DNA from 2 places in the Planococcus dechangensis genome. Region 2 is predicted to be linked to the other one. Evidence: riboswitches for the same ligand, from Rfam matches in the RefSeq annotation. Region 2 holds a riboswitch; the other holds the start of a gene.
The links. Region 2 has a riboswitch for FMN ahead of ribD (bifunctional diaminohydroxyphosphoribosylaminopyrimidine deaminase/5-amino-6-(5-phosphoribosylamino)uracil reductase RibD). Riboswitches for the same ligand answer to the same signal wherever they lie in the genome.

Region 1 (10,645 bases), on a different contig from region 2:
GTGGAAATGCCTCCGATTATTCACGCCGGTAAACTGACGACCGTTTTCTGGTCTGTACTGGTCGGCTCAGTAATGTATTTATTGATTCGATTGATTTTCCGCAAACGGATTTCCGCGATGCTGCAGCCATTTACGAAAAATGTCAATTTGCAGTTGATGGATGAAATCAATTACCGGTCAATCATCATCGGCTTTCCGATCTTCTCGCTCGGTGCGTTGATCTTCGCCATGATTTGGGCGCAAATCGCGTGGTCGCGCTTCTGGGGCTGGGACCCGAAAGAAGTATGGGCACTGGTTACATTTTTGTTCTATGCCGCTTATTTGCACTTGCGGCTCGGCAGAGGGTGGGCAGGCGAAAAATCTGCTTGGCTTGCGGTAATCGGATTCGCCATCATCATGTTCAATCTGGTGGCGGTTAACTTGATTATTGCAGGACTTCACTCGTACGCTTGACGAAAAAAGCCTTTTCCTTCATTGGAAAAGGCTTTTCGTTTATTTTTGGAACCCTTATCGGTACAATGAAACTTATAGAGATGAAAGTTGGAGGGATTAGGATGTCTGAAGAAATTACAATTCTCGTAGTGGACGACGAAGAAAGAATCCGCCGCTTATTGAAAATGTATTTAGAGCGTGAAGGATATATGGTAGAAGAAGCAGAAAATGGTGTCGAAGCAATGGAGAAAGCTTTAGAAACCGATTACCATTGCATCTTGCTCGATTTGATGATGCCTGAGAAAAATGGCATAGAAGTCGCGACAGAACTACGAGAAACAAAAATGACGCCAATCATCATGCTGACTGCAAAAGGGGAAGAAGCCAACCGTGTGGAAGGCTTTGAATCCGGTGCGGATGATTATATCGTCAAACCGTTCAGCCCGCGCGAAGTGGTGTTGAGAGTCAAAGCGATCTTGCGCCGATCATCGGCGTATTCACCGACGACAAACTCGAGCGTTTCGAAAGATTTGGTTGTCTTTCCTCATTTGACGATCGACCACGATGCGCATCGCGTAACGGCAGACGGCGTCGAAGTGAATTTGACGCCAAAAGAATACGAACTTTTATATTTTCTGGCAAAATCGCCGGACAAAGTGTTCGACCGGGAGCATTTGCTGAAAGAAGTATGGCATTACGACTTTTTTGGAGACCTGCGCACTGTCGATACGCACGTGAAGCGTTTGCGCGAAAAGTTGAACCGTGTCTCCGAATCCGCCGCCAAGATGATCGTCACCGTATGGGGCGTCGGATACAAATTCGAGGTCGGCAATGAATAGAATATGGAATAGCATCGTCGGGAAGCTGTGGGTAACCATTTTGCTTCTCGTTTCCTTTGTCCTGTTTATTGTAACTGTTCTACTGTTGGAGTTCCTCGGCAATTTCCATAGTGAAACCGTCGAAGAAACGCTGCATAACGAAGCGAATATGATTGCACGGATTTTTAATGACCATGAGGGAGAAAGCACACTTTCAATTGTCGGCGAAGTATTGGGGGACGAAACCAATGCCGTCATCGCGGAAGAGCCTGGCTCTATTTCTTACTTTCTGCATGACGGATTGAATGGTGAAGAAATAAGGGAAAAGATCATCAGCGAGCCCGAATTCCAAAGCGTCTTCGAAAGCGATCAGCCTGTGACCAAAGAAATGCTGTTGCCGTCTCTGACCGAATCAGACCGCATGGAATCGTATATCGTCATGGCGTCGCCATTGCAAACGAATGACGAACTGCACGGTACAGTATTCATCTATCAATCTTTGGAAGTAATGGACCGGACAGCGGAGCGGACGACCAATATCGTCTTTCTTTCCGCATTTCTCGCTTTGCTATTGACGACGATTTTCGCCTTTTTCCTATCGACACGCATCACCTCTCCACTCCGCAATATGCGTGAAGGGGCCTTTGAACTTGCCAAAGGCAATTTTGATACAAAAGTGAAAGTTTCATCAGGGGATGAAATCGGCCAATTGGCGATTGCCTTCAACCAGATGGGCCGGCAATTGAAAGATCACGTGGAAGTCATCAATCAGGAAAAAGAACAATTATCGAGTATCTTGACGTCGATGGCAGATGCGGTCATTACATTTAACCAAGACAAAACGGTCTTGCTGAGCAATCCGCCTGCTGACAAATTAATGTACCAATGGCTTCAAAAAGGCGGCAATGCGGATGTAAATACTTTGCCGCCGGAAATGCTGCATATGTTGGATCATGTGTTGACGTTTCAAGAGGAAATAGAAGAAGAACTGGAAATTGAAGGAGCCTATTATGCCATTAATTTTAGTCCATTGTACAGTGGCCAGAGCGTGCGCGGAGCAGTAGCGGTGCTTCACAATATGACCGAACAGCACCGTCTGGAAAAATTGCGGGAAGATTTCATTGCGAACGTTTCCCACGAACTACGTACGCCGATTGCGATGCTTCAAGGCTATAGTGAAGCGCTACTCGATGACGTCGGGGCGAGTGATGAAGAACGCGATGAAATGACCAAGATCATCTATGAGGAATCTCAGCGCATGGGGCGCTTGGTGACGGATTTATTGAATTTGGCGCGCATGGAATCCGGCCATATGAGACTTTACAAACAGCTTGTTCAATTCAATACCGTTATCGAACGCATGACCAATAAATTCGCGCAAGCTGCCAAAGAAAACGGCATTGCCTTGAGCTTTACGACAAATCTTGACGATTGGACAGCTGCCGATTTGGATGAAGACCGCATCGAACAAGTGATGACCAATTTGATCGATAATGCACTTCGCCATACGCCGCAAGGAGGGCAAGTGTATGTGCATGTCGAACAAACTGGAGACTACGCAAAAGTATCGGTCAACGATACTGGAGCAGGCATCTCTCAAGAAGACTTGGCATTCGTCTTCGAGCGTTTCTATAAAGCGGACAAAGCGCGAACACTTGGCAAAGGCGGTACTGGACTTGGCTTGGCGATTGCCAGCAATATCATTAAAGCGCACGCTGGAGACATACACGTTGAAAGCACACTCGGCAAAGGCACTTCCTTTATCTTCACACTGCCGATTATGAAGATGTAACTTTTTTGGCAAGTCGACGACTAATCCAAGGAACGGGGGGAGTTACGTGAATGACTCCGTGTTTCACCGGCTATACGACGAGTATCATCAAGACGTTTTTCAATTTCTCGTTTATTTGGTCAAGGATAGGCATTTGGCAGAGGATTTGATGCATGAAGTTTATGTGCGGGTATTCCGCGCATACGATCGTTTCCAAGGGAAAAGTTCAGAGAAGACATGGCTTTTCTCGATTGCGAAAAATGTGGCCATCGACCATTTCCGGAAAATGGCAGTGCGGAAAAAGCATTCAATGGATTTCTTTGATTGGGAAACCCAGCAATTGGTATCTTCCGAACGCATTCCGGAAGAAGTTTCCATGCTTAATGAGGACAAAATCCGTCTATATCAAATGCTTGATTTGTGTACAGGTGACCAAAAGCTGGTCATCATCATGCGTTATTTCCAAGACCTTTCCATCGCTGAAACAGCCGAAGTCCTGGGGTGGTCGGAAGGGAAAGTCAAAACGACCCAGCACCGTGCAATCCGGTCCCTCCGTCAAAAATTAAGCGTCGCAGAAGGGGGAGGAGAATATGCCGAATGACAAATGGAACGATGAAGAAATCGAAAATTTGTTGCGGGATTTCCCCGAAATCAAAGATCAACGGCCAAAAGCCGAAGTGTATAAACAATTAATTCAAGATAAGCCTACAACAAAGCAGCCGAAACGTTGGCTGCCTCTGCTAGTAGCCATCGTGGCATTTTTCAGCATCAGCGTTTTGGTCGTCTCCTTATTGCAGCAAAATGGAACCGACTCATCTGTCGCGGATCCATCCGGTAAAGATGAGCAGTCTATGATGACTATAGACCAGGCAGATCAGGAAGAAGCTGTTGAACAACAAACCCAACCAGATGAAACGGCTGAGCCTGAAGGGGAATCGGCAGCTACATCTTTTGAAAACGAAGCACTGCGTACGGCGGTGTATGAAAGCGACTTGAGTGATCATCAATTGTTCCGCATAGGCCTCACGCATCTTGCGTACGTCGTGCCGGTAAGCTTCATGATTTCAAATGAACAAGCGAATGGAGCTGAAAGTTCTGTCGAATTGTATGAACAGTTTGCAGAGCAAGTCGACGAAGTAGGATTGGGCTTTGATGACTATCATCCATTTGCAGGCTATTTCGAGCAGGGCAATGAGCGGCTCAATCATTATCTGCCAAATGATCACCCATATGATGAAGGGTCCGCTTCTACGCTATTGTATTTATCGAGTCTTGAAGAAACCTTTATGGATCAACAGGAGATCCGCATTCTGAACGACCAAGGCGAAGCGGCAGAGTTTTCACACCTCGGTGTTGCGGGTCCTGTAGTTCCGGATGAACAAGGGCAAAGCTTCTATGTGCTCAGTTCTGCAAAAGAGGCTTATTTAGCGCCTGCCTACGGAATGTCGGAAGCACAACCTCAAGAAGCGCTGATGTCCTTGAAAATCTCGCCGAATGATGATTATTCAAGCCCGATACCTGTACACATCAATTATGCAGCAGAACAGCAAGACGACGCTGTCGCGATCGAATTCGATGAGCCGCTCGATTTGTTGTCGCTCGATGAGCAAGAGGCGATGACAATGATCGAGAGCATGGCTTTGACCGCAGCATCTTACGGCGTTTCACTTCAGTTCGAAAACATCGTCCAAGACCAATGGGGTGGATTTGATTTCGCAGGACCGATTGAATTGCCGGTCTCTGCAAACCGTATGGATTGGCCACAAAAATAAAATGGCAGCAATGTAAGCAGGAAGGTTTACATTGTTGTCATTTTTTTATAAGATTAACTTGTATAAAAAAATATCGATTCATCTTCGGGGCAGGGTGCAATTCCCTACCGGCGGTAATTGGACAATGGTCCATCAGCCCGCGAGCCGTAAAACGCAGGATTTGGTGAAATTCCAAAGCCGACAGTATAGTCTGGATGGGAGAAGGTGAAGGTACGGACGTATGCCGTTTATATTTAAGCGGACCGTTTATTTGGTGTGCCTATTCTCCCTTAAGTGCTTTGCTTAAGGGATTTTTTGCGGCAATATGCGTCCGAACCTTTCTTCTGGTGAATCACGACAAGGAGAGAGGATTATGAAGAACAAGAAATTGCAATCGATGATTGTCGTCGGTATGCTGAGCAGCATCTCTTTCGTATTGATGCTATTCAATTTTCCGCTGCCGGCTTTGCCCGCATTTTTGAAAGTGGATTTCAGTGACGTCCCTGCACTTATCGCAGCCATTACGATGGGGCCAGTCGCCGGAGTGCTTGTCGCATTCTTTAAAAACGTACTGGATTGGATTTTTTCCGGAAGCCCTACAGGTGTACCTGTAGGCCATATGGCGAACTTCGCTACAAGCCTATTGTTCATTTTGCCGGTTTATGCAGTTTACCGGAAGGTTTCGACTAAAAAAGGCATTGCATTCGGCTTGGTGATCGGCACACTTTCGATGGCTATCGGAATGAGCGTGCTCAACTATTTCGTATTCTTGCCAATGTATACGTACTTCCTTAATATGCCTGCCCAGACGGGAAATGTGCTGTACACGACGATTGTGCTCGGTATTTTGCCGTTCAACTTGATCAAAGGCTTGGCGCTCACAACGGTCGTCCTGCTGATCTTCGGCAGTATGCATACATGGATCGAAAAGCAGCGTTCCTATTATTTATCATAAAAAAGAAGCGGCCGGAAGAGTAATCTTCCAGCCGCTTTTTATATTCAATCTTCGTATTTTAATGGATTGCCATCAAAAGACTCGTCTGCAACTTTAATGGAATCGGTTGGACACCCTTCAAATGCGTCTTCCATATCCTCTAGCAGCTCATCTGGTACTTGTTCAGTCCCCATGTTATCATCAAGAATAACGAAAGCGATGCCCTCATCATCATAATCATAAATGTCTGGTGCTGCTGCTCCACATGCGCCACAAGCGATGCACGTATCCTTATCAACAATGGTATATTTAGCCATTCCAGTTCCTCTCCTTTATCTCCGAACAAGTTCAGTTATACTATCGTTTTTATTCTATAGATGTTCCTTGTGTTTTTCAACCCAAAACCGCCGGGAGGTTATATCATTGCGATTTGATGAAGTCGTTTTAGCCATAATGAAAGCGGTAGACGGTCAGCGGACCATTTCTTCCCCTTATCATTTAATTAAAGGAAAAAAGTCAGGACAAACCATTCAAGATATCGGCTATTTTAATTTGCATCCGTTTTTTGGAGTGCTGCCGAAATTGGATAAGTCCGATTATCTAGCTTCAGTATCAAGGCTCCAGTCAGCCGGTTTGCTTGAGGTAGGCGATGAGCAAGTGCGTCTTACGTCCCGAGCAGTGGAATTGCCTTTGCCGGAGACGGCTCTTAACGGTTGGAAGTATAGAGGGAATGAAAGTCGTTTTTTTGCCCGCTTGTCGCTGGTTGTTCAAACGATGTCTTGTTTTATGCAAAATCAAACACGCTTTGATCCGGTCGTTGCCGATGAAACCGTTCAAACGTGGGTGAGAAGTTATTTACAGCGCATCCGCTTCCGCGACACAGATGTCCAGCATGCATTCAAAGAGCAGCTCGAGAATTCACTGCAAGTCGTTGAGGCAGAATCTTGGCAAAAGGACATCATCATAGAGCGGCTATCGGGCTTCAATATCGGCGGCCTTACATGGGATCAAATAGCCATGAGGCGACAAATTTTGCCGATTGATGCAAAAATAGCGGCTGTCGAAGTGATGCATGCCTGGCTGGATGTTATAGAAGAAATACGGCCTGCGTTATTATTGGCAATGCTCGAGGACATCGTTCAGCAGTCCGCTTTAACGGAATCGGCAAAACGAACTCAAAGTTTATTTGACCGCGGCTTTTCGCTTGAGCAAATAGCGGAACTGCGACAGTTGAAAACGAGTACCATTGAAGATCATTTTGTGGAATTGGCGATGAACGATCGTGCTTTTCTTTATACGCCCTTTATGGATAGGGCTGTTTATAAAAAAATCAACGAAATTAGCGCAGAGTTGAAGACGATGCGCTTACGCGATATTAAAGAGCACTTGCCGGAAGCGAGCTATTTCCAAATTCGTTTGGCGCTGGCGATGCGGGGGGCGGGAAAATGAAATTAGATCAGCTGTTATACGAATCATACGGGTTTGCAGAATTCCGGCCAGGCCAAAAAGAAGTGATTGAGCAAGTGCTTTCCGGTCGCGACGTATTGGCCTTACTGCCAACTGGCATGGGCAAATCCATGTGCTATCAGTTGCCGGGGAAAGTGCTCCCAGGTGCAGTTGTCATTGTTTCGCCGCTATTATCGCTTATGCAGGACCAAGTCGCACAATTGAAAAAAATGGGAGAAAAATCAGTTATAGCAATCAATTCATTTATGCAGCCGGATGAACGGGAGCGCGTTTGGAAAATGCTTGATCAATACCGTTTTATTTTCATCGCGCCGGAAATGCTTGTCCAACCCTATGTGCTTGGTAAATTGAAAGGAATCGGCATCTCATTGCTCGTTGCCGATGAAGCCCATTGCATATCCCAATGGGGCTTTGATTTCCGTCCCGATTATTTGCGGATTTCAGAAGTATTGCCTGCACTGGGCAATCCCCAGACCTTGGCATTGACCGCGACAGCTACCGATAAAGTGACCGATGAGATTCAGCGCTATTTGAAACTAAATGATCCGTTCATATACGTCCATCCGATGGACAGGCCAAATATCAGCTACAACATTCGGAAATTCAGCGATGAAAAAGAAAAGCTAGAGCAATTGCTTACAATGGTAAAAAACTACGGCGGACCAGGAATCATCTATGCAGGTACGCGAAAAAAAGCGCAGGAACTAGCGGGCCGTCTGTTGGAGCAGAACATACAAGCCGCTTTTTATCATGGCGGAATGGAACAACAAGACCGCATTTTTGTGCAGCAGCAATTCCAAAACAAAGAATTGGAATGGGTTTGTGCCACCAATGCATTTGGCATGGGCGTCCACATACCGGATATTCGTCAAGTTATACATTATCAGCTGCCGTCTTCCATAGAAGGCTATGTACAAGAAATTGGAAGAGCAGGACGCGACGGTAACCCATCGCTTGCAACTTTGCTTTACGTGGACGGAGACGAGCGGCTTGTCGAAAGTTTGGTACTGGATGATTTGCCCGAACGCCATGAAGTCGAACTGATTTATAGTGCCGGAGCGGAAGCGAAACAACTGGTCGATCAAGGCTTAGTGAGGGAAACGGCTTACCGCATCCTCATTTATTGGCGAGAACGAATTTCTATGGAAGGCACTTTGAACCAGATGGAGCTTTTGAAAAAAGAAAAGCTGCGCCAAGCGAATACAATCCGTCAATTGGTTCATTGCCAGGGCTGTATACGCATGTTTATCAGTGCTAGCTTTGATCAGGAAACCCCTGTCGTGCCGCATAGTTGCTGCAGTTTCCACGGAATTGATTACGACTTGTTCAAAGCGAATAGCCAGAAACCAACAGCCAATTCCATGTCGTCTTGGCAAGAGCGTCTAAAGGCCATTCTCCCTATATGAAATTTATATTCTAATATTTACAAATAAGTCTTTTTTCGTCATAATAGATATATTAGTACAGATAGGGGTAGTCGTGAAATGGGAAACGATAAATATCGTGAATCGATGGAGAAAAATCGTCAGGAATTGTCGCAGGAACGAATGGCAGAATTGTCGCGGCGTTCACGCCAAGCACCTAAAGCCAATAGTAGGGGCTTGCTGTTGCCGTCCTTGTTTTTCATCTTTATTTTGATTCCGGTTACTTTATTGATTTATGTTGCGTTCTATTACGAACCGGATGACACCTTAACCGCCAAAACCACCGAAAATCAAGTCAGTTTTGAATTGAATTCCCAAACTCCAGCTAGCGGCACCGTGCTAGCAGCTTCCGAAGATTCAACAGAAGACGAAAGAGAATTCAAAGCGCAACAAGCTGCTGAACAAAAAGAATTAAAAGCAAAAGCCCGTGAACGCGAAGCAAAAGCCGCGGAAGAAGAAAAACAACAAGCGGCAGCGAAAGCAAAGGCGGAAGCAGATAAGAAAGCTCAAGAAAGTGCAGCCGCCGAACAAAAAGCGCGTGAAGAAGCTGAAGCACAGGAACAGGCGAAAGCACTGGCTCAACAGCAAGCTGAAGAGAAAAAACGAGCAGAAGCTGAACAAAAAACAGAAGCTGAACAAAAAACAGAAACAGAGCAAGAAACGCCAACAGCTGGCGGCAAAACGATTGTCGTTCAGTCGAGTGAGACGCTTTACCGCATTGCGGTCAATAATTACGGCGCGAGCGGAGCAGCAGCAGCAGTCGAGAAAATTAAACAAGCGAACGGATTGGGATCTAATAATATTAGCCCGGGACAAACATTGATTTTGCCGTAAGGCGAGATTAAATGCCGCCTGATAGGGAAAAGAGACAGTAGAAAGTTAAAGAGGTGAGCAGATGTTTGTTAAGAGTGCATTAGTTAAAAAGGAAAAATGTTATATCGTCCGCCCAGAAGATACAATGGAGAAAGGGCTCGAGCTGTTGGAGCAGCATTCAGTAGATGCACTCCCAGTCGTTGAAGGAGAAGAATTTAAGGGTATTTTCACTTGGTACCATGCGTATCGCGCTTTCTTCTATTCGAATGCGAACAAGGATGAATATATCCGTTCCACAAAAATAAAAGATGTTATGGTCAACCAGGATGTCTTTTTGAACATCAACGACGTTTATGAAAAAGCACTAGTTGAATTGCGTGATTTTCCGATCATTGCTGTTGTGGATGAAGGGAAATTTCTTGGCATCGTGACCCGTTTTGATGTAGTCAACCAATTGCAAAGTGCGTTCGGAATGCAGCAGCCTGGATTCCGCATCACATTCACTTCCGTTGAATCCGAAGGTCGCATTGGACGTTTGGGTGAAATTATTGAAAAGTACAAAGAGTCGGTCGTGTCGCTTGTAACTTTCGATGAAACCGACAAAGTTGTGCGCCGGATTGTTTTGAAAGTCAAAAAGAAGAACAATATGGACAAATTCACAAAAGAGCTGGAAAAATCCGGTTTCCGCATTCTCGATATTACGCAAGATTGAATAGCGGTGGAACAGAAAACATAAGCCCAGCTTATGTTTTTTTGTTGATTTGGAAAGGATGTAGGCGATGAAATGGTTTTTACGATTGGCATCATTAGGTGCTGCAATGGCCGCTTGGATGTATCGCAATGCCCATAGTGAAAAGAAGCGCCGCGCAGTCGTCCGATTAGCAGGAAAAGCTCAGTTCAAGCCCTTTAGGATGCTGTTCATATCGGACGTCCATCGGCGCAAGCTTCACCGCCGGCTGTTCAATGAACCGGTCGACATTGTGGTGATAGGCGGGGACTTTGTCGAACGTGGTGTTTCGATAGAGAGGATTCGGGGCAACTTGCGCATCCTACGGGAAATGGCGCCGGTTTATTATGTATTCGGCAATAACGACCGTGAAGTGGGCGAAGAACTTCTTTATAAGTTGTTTGAGGAAGAGTGCGTAAAAGTGTTAGACGACGAGTCTGTAGAATTGTTCGGAAATCCACGCCTGAAATTAGTCGGCATCGATTATTTTGCGTTCCGTAAAGAAAGC
Region 2 (10,645 bases):
GCTGCGCTATTATATTTTGGCTGCCTTTATCATGGCCGTCTCGGCCGCTTCAGTTCATTTTCTATACGCAGAGTGGCTCGGCCGCGGCGAAGTCATTTTGAAAGTCATCGTCGATACCATACTCTTCATCTTTGGCTTCGTTGCCCAGCGCGCTTGGGTGTTCCGTAAAGAATAGCACCACAATTGCAAATGCATAGAAAAAGAGCGATAGCCGAATGCTATCGCTCTTTTCATCTTATCGAGAAACCTTGAAACTCGTTGTTTTCCGGATTTCTTAATGTTCCGGACGCTTCGTTTTAACCGGATCGGTGCGCCATACTTCACCATCTTTATAGGTCATGCCTTCTGGATAGCGCAAGTCCAGCACTTCTTCTTGTGCTTCTTTCGTCGGTGGTTTCGTCGCTAATGACACGACAATGATGGTAATGATCGCGGCAGTCGCCCCGAAGACACCAGCACCTGTGTCGATAATGCCAAGGATCGTGAAGCCTCCAAATTTAGCGGCGAAGATATAGCCGAGTGTGACAGTCAAACCGACCAACATCCCGGCAATAACACCCGGCCCGTTAGCCCGTCTCCACCACACGCCGAGAATAAGCGCCGGGAAGAATGTACCTGAGGCAAGGGCGAACGCCCATGCAACGATTTGCGTAATCGCGCCTGGCGGGTTCAAGGCAACAATACCAGCGGCAACGGTAGCGACGATGATCGATACACGTCCAACGAACAGACGCTTGCGCTCAGTCGCTTGCGGGTTGATTGAACGGTAGTAAATATCCTGTGACAAGGCAGCGGAAATCGCGATCATCAGACCGCCCGCCGTGGAAAGTGCCGCGGCCATCGCGCCGGCAGCCATCAAACCGATGACAAAAACGCCAAGGTTGGCGATTTCTGGAGTCGCCATAACGACGATATCGTTGCTGATGACGATTTCTTCCCATTGGAGAATTCCATCGCCGTTCGCATCAGCGACCGATAGCGAGCCGGTGTTTACCCACGATGCCGTCCAAGCGGGAAGGTCTGCAATTGAAGATCCTGCCACTTGCGTCATCAAGATAAAACGGGAAAATGCAGCATAAGCTGGAGCAGACAAGTAAAGCAAGCCGATGAACAAAAGTGCCCATGCACCGCTCCAACGAGCCGCTTTCATGGTAGAAACCGTATAAAAACGAACAATTACGTGAGGCAAGCCGGCTGTTCCGGCCATTAACGTAAACATAAGTGCAAGGAATTGCCATTTTGTTGCTTCCGTAAACGGAACAATATACTCGGAAACACCGAGTTGTTGATCGAGTAGCTGAAGCTCGCCGATAATCTGTCCGTAAGACAGCCATGGAATCGGATTGCTCGTCAGTTGGAGTGACATGAAAATGACAGGAATCAAATACGCTGTAATGAGTACGAGGTATTGGGCTACCTGTGTCCAGGTAATCCCCTTCATCCCGCCGAGTGCAGAATAAAAAGCAATCAATACCACACCGATGATCGTCCCGACAGCTGTAGGCACTTCGAGCAGTCGCCCGATGACGACGCCAGAACCCGAAAGCTGTCCGATGGAATATGTAAAGCTGATGATGATAGTGGCAACTGCAGCAATCAATCGCGCTGTGTCGCTTCGGTAACGGTCACCGATAAACTCAGGCACCGTATAGCGGCCGGATTTCCGGAGCTGAGGCGCTAACAGGAAAGTCAAAAGCAAGTATCCGCCTGTCCAGCCCATAATGTACGCTAAGCCGTCATACCCGAGCAGCATGACCGTCCCGGCCATACCGATGAATGACGCGGCACTCATCCAGTCGGCGCCGATCGCCATCCCGTTGAATATTGCCGGAACGTTGCGCCCGGCTACGTAGAAATCAGATGTTTGCCTGGCCATATTGTAGACAGCGATGCCGATATACAATCCGAATGTCGCTAAGATTAATACAAGTGATACGAGAAATTGTGAATCCACTGCTTCTCCCCCTTGTCAATTACGCAATTTGTATAGTCAACTATTCTCAGATCAAACTCTTGCACTATTTCTTATCGTTTATATCCTGGTCCAAGCCGAATTTTTTATCGATTCGGTCATTGACGATGGCATTCACGAAAAGCAAAATAATGAAAGTCAATACCGCCCCTTGCGCTCCCATGAAATAATGGAATGGCATCCCATTAACGCTGAATCCGGACAATTGCTCCGCGAACATAACTACGCCAAATGATGCCGTAAACCCGATTAGCAAGTAAATGACAACCAATGTCGTCCGGGTCCGAAAATACGCATCCGCTTGCTTTTTATCGATTTTCCTCAAATTTCTCACCCCTTTGTCGGTTTAGAACTCGAGTTACCCTAGTACAAAGTTCACCCCCTCAACTGGAAAATGAAACGGACCGTATCCAGGAAAGGCAATGGCACCATAATGACTTTGACGAGCATAAATGCAAAAATCGAAGCAAAAGGAACAAAGAAATATACGACCTTCCGCTTTCTCAGCCCTGCGACTACAGACAGGATGGTAATAAGGCTCAATGTAAGAACCCAGATCATCGACTCACTCCTTTTTTGGAAACGTTAACAAAACATCATACGGCTGGCCTATTTCCAGCCCTGCGACAGCTCTCCTCCTTCCTTTCCATTTTTAGGATAATAGTAGCTTTTCTTTTTTCATTATTCTAAAACTTCTGTTAATTGTCAATGTATTTTTATAACACCTTTCAAGTAAAGTTTCTCTTGAAGCCAAAACTTTTTCTGGATACAGTTCACTTTTACATAGGCTTAACGCGCAAAACAGACAAAAAATGAGCGTACATTCATAAAAGAATGCACGCTCATTAATATTTTATTATTTTTATTGTTTCGTGGAACAACCATTTAAATGAAGAAATCCTACTATTTCCTCCTTAGAAACTCAGTGACGAAACCTGTGCAGGATTTCCCATGGAACTACTTAATGATCAGTCGAATGCTTTCATTAGATTGCCCATTTCCACTGCTGAAACAGCCGCTTCATAGCCTTTGTTTCCGGCTTTTGTGCCTGCGCGTTCAATGGCCTGTTCAATCGTTTCCGTTGTCAACACTCCGAATATGACCGGAACTCCTGTAGACATGCCCGCTTGTGCAATGCCTTTAGCCGCTTCGCTGCAGACGTAGTCATAATGAGTTGTCGCCCCGCGGATGACGGTACCGAGCGCGATGACCGCATCGTATTTTTTCGTTTCTGCCATCTTTTTCGCCACGAGCGGCAATTCAAATGCTCCAGGCACCCACGCCGTGTCGATATTTTCTTTGCTGACGCCATGGCGGACTAAGCCATCGACCGCTCCGTCCAACAAGCGGGATGTGATGAAATCGTTGAACCGCCCCGTGACGATCGCTATTTTTAAATCCGAACCGATTAAGTTTGCTTCGTATACTGTTTCCATTTATGAACACTCCCTAGTCAATGATATGTTGCATCCGATGTTTTTTTGTTGCCATGTATTGCGTGTTGTCTTCTGTCGGCGGAATGACCAACGCAAGCCGCTCTTCTATTTCAATGCCGTATTCGACCAATGCGTCGGTTTTTGCCGGGTTGTTCGTCAGCAGCCTGACGCGCATGACGCCTAAGTCTTTCAGCATAAGCGCGCATAACGTATAATCACGCATTTCTGCCGGAAAGCCGAGCTGTTCGTTCGCTTCGACCGTATCGAATCCTTGCTCCTGAAGTTCGTACGCTTTCAGCTTGTTCAATAAGCCGATGCCGCGTCCTTCCTGACGCATATACAAGACAATGCCTGCACCTGCTTGTTCGATCAGCTCGAGTGATTTACTCAGCTGCGCTCCGCAATCGCAGCGGCGGGAATGGAAAATGTCGCCTGTCAAACATTCCGAATGAATGCGGACAATCGGCGCTTGCTCCAACTCCGGATTGCCTTTGACGATAGCGACGTGCTCTTCCTTGTCCAGTCGATTGGAATAGCCGACCATCCTGAACTCGCCGAAATCAGTCGGCATATGGACACTCGATTCCCGTGTGATGAGCGGATCTTTCTCCGCGCGATATGCATACAAGTCTTCGATCGTGATGAGCTTCAGATCGAACTCAAGCGCCAATTTTTCCAAATCGGGCATACGCGACATCGAACCGTCTGGATTCATGATTTCGCAGATGACCGCCGCCGGATCGCTGCCGCTGATTCTGGCTAAATCGACCGACGCCTCCGTATGTCCTTGGCGCTGAAAGACACCTCCTGCTTTTGCGACGAGCGGGAAGATATGGCCCGGGCGCTTGAAATCTTGCGGCACGGCTTTTGTATCAAGCATATGCAAAATCGTATCGGAACGTTCGAACGCACTGATGCCGGTCTTTGCATCTTTATGGTCGATGCTGACGGTAAAAGCCGTTTCGTGATGGTCGGTATTATGGCTGACCATTTGGTCGAGTTTCAAGCGCAACGCAATATCTGGCGAGACCGGTGTGCAAATGAGGCCCTTGCCGTGAGTCGCCATGAAATTGATGTTTTCCGGTGTTGCATGTTCCGCGAGACAAACGAAATCTCCTTCGTTTTCCCGCGATTCATCATCAACCAAAATAATGATTTTTCCTGACTGCAAGTCTTTTACTGCTTCTTCGATTGAGTGTACCATCGGTTGTTTGCTCCTTTAAAATCCGTGACGCCGCAGATAATCGGCATTCATCGGTTGTTTTGGCGCGTGTTCCATAAAGCGCTGCACGTATTTTCCGAACATATCGGTTTCCAGATTGACCGAATCGCCAACCTTTTTTCCGCCTAAGGTCGTTTCTCCAGCCGTGTGAGGAATGAGCGATACCGTCAAATGGTTTTCACTCAGTTCAAAAATGGTCAAGCTAATGCCATCGACTGCCACCGAACCTTTGACGATAGACTGCGCAATGAGTTCGGCCGGCGCTGCAATGTCGATATACAGCGCATTCTCTTGAGGCCTTTTCCGCAGAATCTTTCCGACACCATCGACATGGCCCGCCACGAGATGGCCGCCGAATCGCCCATTTGCTGCCATCGCACGTTCTAAATTGACCGGACTCGAAGTGCCTAAAGAAGAAAGTGTAGTTCCATGATAAGTTTCAGGCATGACATCCACCGTAAAGCGGTCGCTTGCTAAAGATGTCACCGTCAAGCACACCCCTTCAACGGAAATGCTATCACCAATTTTTGTATCTTCTAGCACCACTTTTGCACGGATGGTCATTGCCATACTGGATGTGCTGCGCTTTGTGCCTGCGAGTTGTCCTTTTTCTTCGATAATCCCTGTAAACATCTGTGTCACTCCTTCAAAGTGGAAGTGATTTTCAAATCATGTCCGATCCGGTCCACACTCTTTGTTTCCAGCCGGATGCCGTTTTCTGCAGCACTGGTCTGCAGATTGCCAAATACTGAAACGGTTCCGGCGTCGCCGAGAATGATGGGGGCAATATAAGTAGCAATTTCGTCCACTTGCCCGCTTTTTAAAAATGCCGTATTGATTTTTTGTCCGCCTTCCACCAAGACAGACAAAACCTGGTGTTGCGCAAGCAATTCCAAAGCCGACACGATTTCAACGCGCGGGCCTTCCACTTGCAAAACCCTCACATGCTCGGGGAATTGCGCTGCACGATTTGGGATATCAGGATTCGAGCCGGTGATGATCCAAGTAGGGGCATCAGGCACTTGGATGATGTGGCTTTCTTGCGGAATCCGCAAATCGTGATCCAGCACCACGCGAATCGGTTGCTTTTTGGAGTCGCCGAACCGATTGGTTAAGCGTGGGTTGTCGAGCGCTACAGTTTGAGCGCCAACTAAAATGGCGTCGTGCAAAAAGCGCAGTTCGTGGACATCTTGACGAACGGCGTCGCCTGTAATCTTTTCGGAACGGCCGCCATGAGTCGCAATTTTTCCGTCCAATGTAATGGCATGTTTCAATGTGACAAAAGGTCGATTTTTTTGGATAAAGGTAAAAAACATCCGATTCAGTTCGAGCGCTTCAGCTTCGCAGACGCCGATTTCAACAGTAATCCCGGCAGATTCCAGCTTTCTGACGCCGTTGCCCGATACGAGCGGATTCGGATCGAGCACCGCAATGACGACGCGGCGAACTCCTGCACGGATGATTGCGTCCGCGCAAGGGCCAGTGCGCCCATGATGGCTGCACGGTTCTAATGTCACGTATACATCGGCGCCTTGCGCCGCACTGCCCGCCATACGGAGCGCATGGACTTCTGCATGGGCTTCGCCGGCTTTCAAATGGGCACCCATGCCAACGATGCGGCCATCTTTAACAATCACTGAACCAACAAGCGGATTGGGGGATGTTTGCCCAGCTGCTGTTCGCGCTAACCCTAATGCTTGTTTCATATACTGCTGTTCGTCCACCCAACCACACCTTTCACAAAAATAAAAACCCATTGATGGATCAATGGGTTAGAAGACAATTGGAAATAAAACTATAGTTGATACTATAATTCCCGTGTTCTTCCTTCTCCCATCCAGACTTTAACTGTCGGCTTTGGACTTGCACCAAATCCTGCCCCGAAAGGCTCACGGGCTTCGGATTGCTCCGTTACCGTCGATTGGGAATTTCACCCGACCCCGAAGGAATACTATTCAATTGATCATCCATAATATGCAAAAAAGGCCCCTTCCATTTTAGAAAGGGGCCTTGAAAGTGCATATCAAATAAGCCTTAGCGAATGCTATTAGGCTGCTTGACGGTTCTTCTCCCATCCAGACTTTAACTGTCGGCTTTGGACTTGCACCAAATCCTGCCCCGAAAGGCTCACGGGCTTCGGATTGCTCCGTTACCGTCGATTGGGAATTTCACCCGACCCCGAAGAACGCTATGAATGATTACCTGTAAGTTTAGCGCAAGGTCTAGGGGGCTGTCCAGAAAAGAATCTCATAATCAGTTTTCTTAGATCCATTGTTTGCGGTTTACCACATCGGGCCACGTTCATCTGTCAGCTCGATAAAGAAAGGGGATATGCCAAGAATGAACAAAAAAGATATTGCAAACAATGCAAGAGATGCAAATGGATCAATGCCGAAGGCGACTGAAATAAACATGATAAGCGGCGCCGCAAAGACGGATGTCCCGGTTTTTTTGCGGGCTGCAGCAGTCAAAAATTGCTCTTTCCGGCAATGGGGGCATCGCAAACTATCTCCGAGTGTAATCAAACGGCAGGCAGTTTGTCCCCATGTCCACTTTTTTCCGCAGTTTTGGCATTTCGGCATTGCACTTCTCCCCAATCGATTAGCTATATATACATACGCAGAACATGGGCTATAGTTCCCAAAATAGATCCATAATGTGAAATTTCTTACTATCTTCCGCATTGACAATAAAAATACGCGGCTCACTTGGGAGCCGCGCACACTGTTTATAAATATTCTTTTTCGATAGTTCGCGTGCTGCGCATTGTATCGATCGGCCGCACCATGCTTTCGATCTGCTCTCGCTTCGGCTCCAAAAACGGCGGCAAGGATAATTTTTCGCCAAGTGTTTCATACGGCTCATCCCCTAAAAATCCGGGCCCATCTGTGGCCCATTCAAATAACAATCCAGGAGCGACGCGCGCATATAAGGACTCGAAAAAGAAACGGTCGACATATCCGGAAGTTGAAAATCCGGTTTGTTCCATATGGCTGATCCATTCATTCAAAGCTTCTCGGTCAGCGACGCGGAATGCCGCGTGGTGAACCGTGCCGAACCCTTGTACACCAGATGGCAAAGCTGTATTGTGCTCCACGATGACTTGCGCGCCGTTTCCGCCTTCACCCATTTCGAATAGGTGAGTATCGCCCTCACTCGCGACTTCACGCATATGCATCGCCTGTTCTAGCACCTGTTTCAAATAATCGAACTGGCCGATGCGGATATGGATCGGCCCAAGACCTGTAATGGCGAACTCGAGCGGAACCGGTCCATCTTGCCACGGCGTCCCTGCTGCGACTCCTTTATTGTTTTCATCCGAAACAAGCATGTACTGCTGTTCGTCAAAATCCGAGAACGACAATGTCTTGACCCCGAACTGCTCGCGAATGGCATTATGCTGGACTTCGTATTTATCGAAACGCTTTTCCCAGTAGCTGAGCGCTTCGTCTGATGGCACTCGAAAAGCTGTTTTATAGATTTCATTCGTGCCGTGAGTTCCTTTTGGAATTCCTGGAAAATCGAAAAACGTCATATCCGTTCCGGCTGTTCCTTTATCATCGGCGAAAAACAGGTGATAGGTTTGGATATCATCCTGGTTCACCGTCTTTTTCACCAAACGCATACCCAAAACATACGTGAAAAATTCATAATTCTTTTCGGCGCTGCTAGTGATCGCCGTTACATGGTGGATTCCTTTCAACTCATTCATGCATAACGCTCCTTTTCTTCATTTTTCCTGCTTTCCGCACCGTCGCTTTCTTGTGCTTCGTAGCCTACTTTTTTCAGTTTCTGGATCAATTCTGCCACTTCATCTTCAGCAAGACTGGCAAACACTTTATTCATTTGCAGCTCATGCTCGGGAAAAATCCGGTCCATCAAGCTATGACCTTCTTTTGTTAAAAGCGCATATGTAACACGGCGGTCTTCTTTGCACGCTTCGCGCTCGACATAGCCTTTATGTTCAAGTTTATCGACCACATAGGTGATGCTGCTGCTTGCAATGAGTACTTTCTTACCGATAGCTTGGATTGGCTGGCGCCCTTGATGATACAGCAACTCGAGCACCGAAAATTCGGTGGCATTCAAACCGTAGCCAGCAACGTCGCGCTTGATGGCGTCGTGCACCGCATCGGCTGCCCGGATCAATACAGTGACAGCTTTTAAATTTTGATTTTGGAATATCATATCGTTCACCCCTTTACTTCGAATTAAAATATCTTTAATTAAAAGTAATTATATCAATCCTATATCCCCGGGTCAAGAATTCGAATTCCATATACATCCAAACAAAAATGCCTCTTCCCGCAATTTGCAGAAAAAAGCATCTTTTACTCATAATTTGAACGTGCCGGTGCTGTATGCCAGCAGTTCGTTTTCGTCGCTAAGCACACGCCCAGTCAGGATGACAGTGCTATTCGTCTGATGCAGCACTTGCGCGTGGAAGGTGGCGTTTCCTTCTGCCAGGCTCTTAACAAAACGAACTTCCATTTGGATGGTCGATACCGCATCACTTCCTAACGAACGTGAAGCCAGTCCCATGGCAATGTCCAGCCCCGACATGATGGCACCCCCATGCAGCATGTTTTGCATATTGTCGTTATCCGGTTTTCTCTTCAGACGCATGATGGCTTCTCCATACTCGACTTTATCGATTTCAAACCCAAGCAGCTGAAAATATTGGCCGCTTTCAAACTGCTCGATCAGTTGTGTGAACTCTTGAACTTGCTGCATGTGATTCCCTCCAGTTGTTTGCTTTCCACTATTATATCATTCTCTTTTTCAACCAAGTGCATTGGCAGGGTTTTCCTTATCGATAGCGAAATACTACAGAACTACCTTAAAGGAGGTTTTTTGATGATGTCCAATTTCGATGTACTGCCAGGCGCTGAACCATTTATCCAAGAGGGCGGAAAGGTCGGCGTTCTGGTCTCCCATGGGTTTACCGGCACGACACAAAGCATGCGGCCCTTGGCAGAAGCTTTTGCGAAAGAAGGCTATAGCGTCTATGCTCCGCGCCTGAAGGGACATGGCACGCATTACGAAGATATGGAACAGACCCGTTATCAAGACTGGATCGCTTCTGTCGAAGAAGCATATGCCTGGCTAAGTGAGCGCTGCGACAAGATTTTCATGGCCGGCTTGTCGATGGGCGGAACACTTGCGCTTTATATGGCTGCGAACCATCCTGAAATCCGTGCGATTTCCTTGATCAATGCCGCAGTCGAAGTCCCGGCAATGGAAGGCGTGAAAGACTTGCAGGACGTGCGCTTTTTGGATGCCATCGGTTCCGATATTAAAAAACCCGGCATCGTCGAACTGGCTTATGAGAAAACTCCGGTCGCTTCAGTGAAGGAAATTTTGAACTTTATGGAATTAACCCATAAAAGTTTAAATGCCATTCATTGCCCTGCGCTCATTTTGTTCTCGCCTGAAGATCATGTCGTCCCGCCCAATAATTCACAAATTATTTTTGATCACATTTCGTCCGACGAAAAAAACATTATCGAATTGCCAGACAGCTACCACGTAGCGACACTTGACCATGATCAGCAACGGATCATCGACGAAACACTGGCATTTTTCCATAAATTCGAATGAGCTATATAGTTGTATAAAACTGTACAAGAACTGCAAAAGGACGAACTGCACATTGGCGGTTCGTCCTTTTGTTCTTTATTTCACTGTTGCCACAAGGAGCCCATCGCCGATCGGCAATAAAATCGATTCCATTTGCGGATGGTTTGCTGCTGCTTGATTGAACTTCTTCATGGTTTCCGTATGCTGGTTGCCACTACCCTGATCCGCGACAGTGCCCCGAGCCAGTACATTGTCCGCCACAATGAGCGCACCACTTTGAGCCAATTCCAGGCAGGCGTTTAAATAGTTTTCATAGTTTTCTTTATCGGCGTCAATGAAAAAGAAGTCGAACGTCCGGCCGTCTTGTTTCAGCCTTTCGAGACTTTCCAGTGCAGGGCCTGTCATATAATCCACCCTTTCGCCAAATCCAGCTTG

Region 1: it holds a riboswitch for FMN, as region 2 does, so the genes downstream of both, ACFO5U_RS05840 (ECF transporter S component) here and ribD (bifunctional diaminohydroxyphosphoribosylaminopyrimidine deaminase/5-amino-6-(5-phosphoribosylamino)uracil reductase RibD) in region 2, are expected to answer to the same signal.

What each region holds. Positions count from the first base shown of each region.
Region 1 covers NZ_JBHSGL010000005.1:515,632-526,276, reverse strand. The annotation lists gene ccsB (c-type cytochrome biogenesis protein CcsB) at 1-453, shown strand, start outside; gene ACFO5U_RS05860 (response regulator transcription factor) at 555-1,271, shown strand; gene ACFO5U_RS05855 (ATP-binding protein) at 1,264-3,042, shown strand; gene sigX (RNA polymerase sigma factor SigX) at 3,089-3,622, shown strand; gene ACFO5U_RS05845 (hypothetical protein) at 3,612-4,793, shown strand; FMN riboswitch at 4,870-5,003, shown strand; gene ACFO5U_RS05840 (ECF transporter S component) at 5,146-5,727, shown strand; gene ACFO5U_RS05835 (ferredoxin) at 5,772-6,023, opposite strand; gene ACFO5U_RS05830 (YpbB family protein) at 6,130-7,155, shown strand; gene ACFO5U_RS05825 (RecQ family ATP-dependent DNA helicase) at 7,152-8,579, shown strand; gene ACFO5U_RS05820 (LysM peptidoglycan-binding domain-containing protein) at 8,658-9,431, shown strand; gene ACFO5U_RS05815 (CBS domain-containing protein) at 9,493-10,122, shown strand; gene ACFO5U_RS05810 (metallophosphoesterase) at 10,190-10,645, shown strand, end outside.
Region 2 covers NZ_JBHSGL010000002.1:120,858-131,502, forward strand. The annotation lists gene ACFO5U_RS01105 (GtrA family protein) at 1-175, shown strand, start outside; gene ACFO5U_RS01110 (sodium:solute symporter family protein) at 275-1,954, opposite strand; gene ACFO5U_RS01115 (DUF4212 domain-containing protein) at 2,019-2,297, opposite strand; gene ACFO5U_RS01120 (hypothetical protein) at 2,348-2,533, opposite strand; gene ribH (6,7-dimethyl-8-ribityllumazine synthase) at 2,941-3,408, opposite strand; gene ACFO5U_RS01130 (bifunctional 3,4-dihydroxy-2-butanone-4-phosphate synthase/GTP cyclohydrolase II) at 3,422-4,612, opposite strand; gene ribE (riboflavin synthase) at 4,628-5,263, opposite strand; gene ribD (bifunctional diaminohydroxyphosphoribosylaminopyrimidine deaminase/5-amino-6-(5-phosphoribosylamino)uracil reductase RibD) at 5,269-6,354, opposite strand; FMN riboswitch at 6,452-6,582, opposite strand; FMN riboswitch at 6,690-6,820, opposite strand; gene ACFO5U_RS01145 (TIGR04104 family putative zinc finger protein) at 6,913-7,212, opposite strand; gene ACFO5U_RS01150 (ring-cleaving dioxygenase) at 7,359-8,342, opposite strand; gene ACFO5U_RS01155 (MarR family winged helix-turn-helix transcriptional regulator) at 8,339-8,818, opposite strand; gene ACFO5U_RS01160 (PaaI family thioesterase) at 8,966-9,364, opposite strand; gene ACFO5U_RS01165 (alpha/beta hydrolase) at 9,488-10,231, shown strand; gene ACFO5U_RS01170 (O-methyltransferase) at 10,307-10,645, opposite strand, start outside.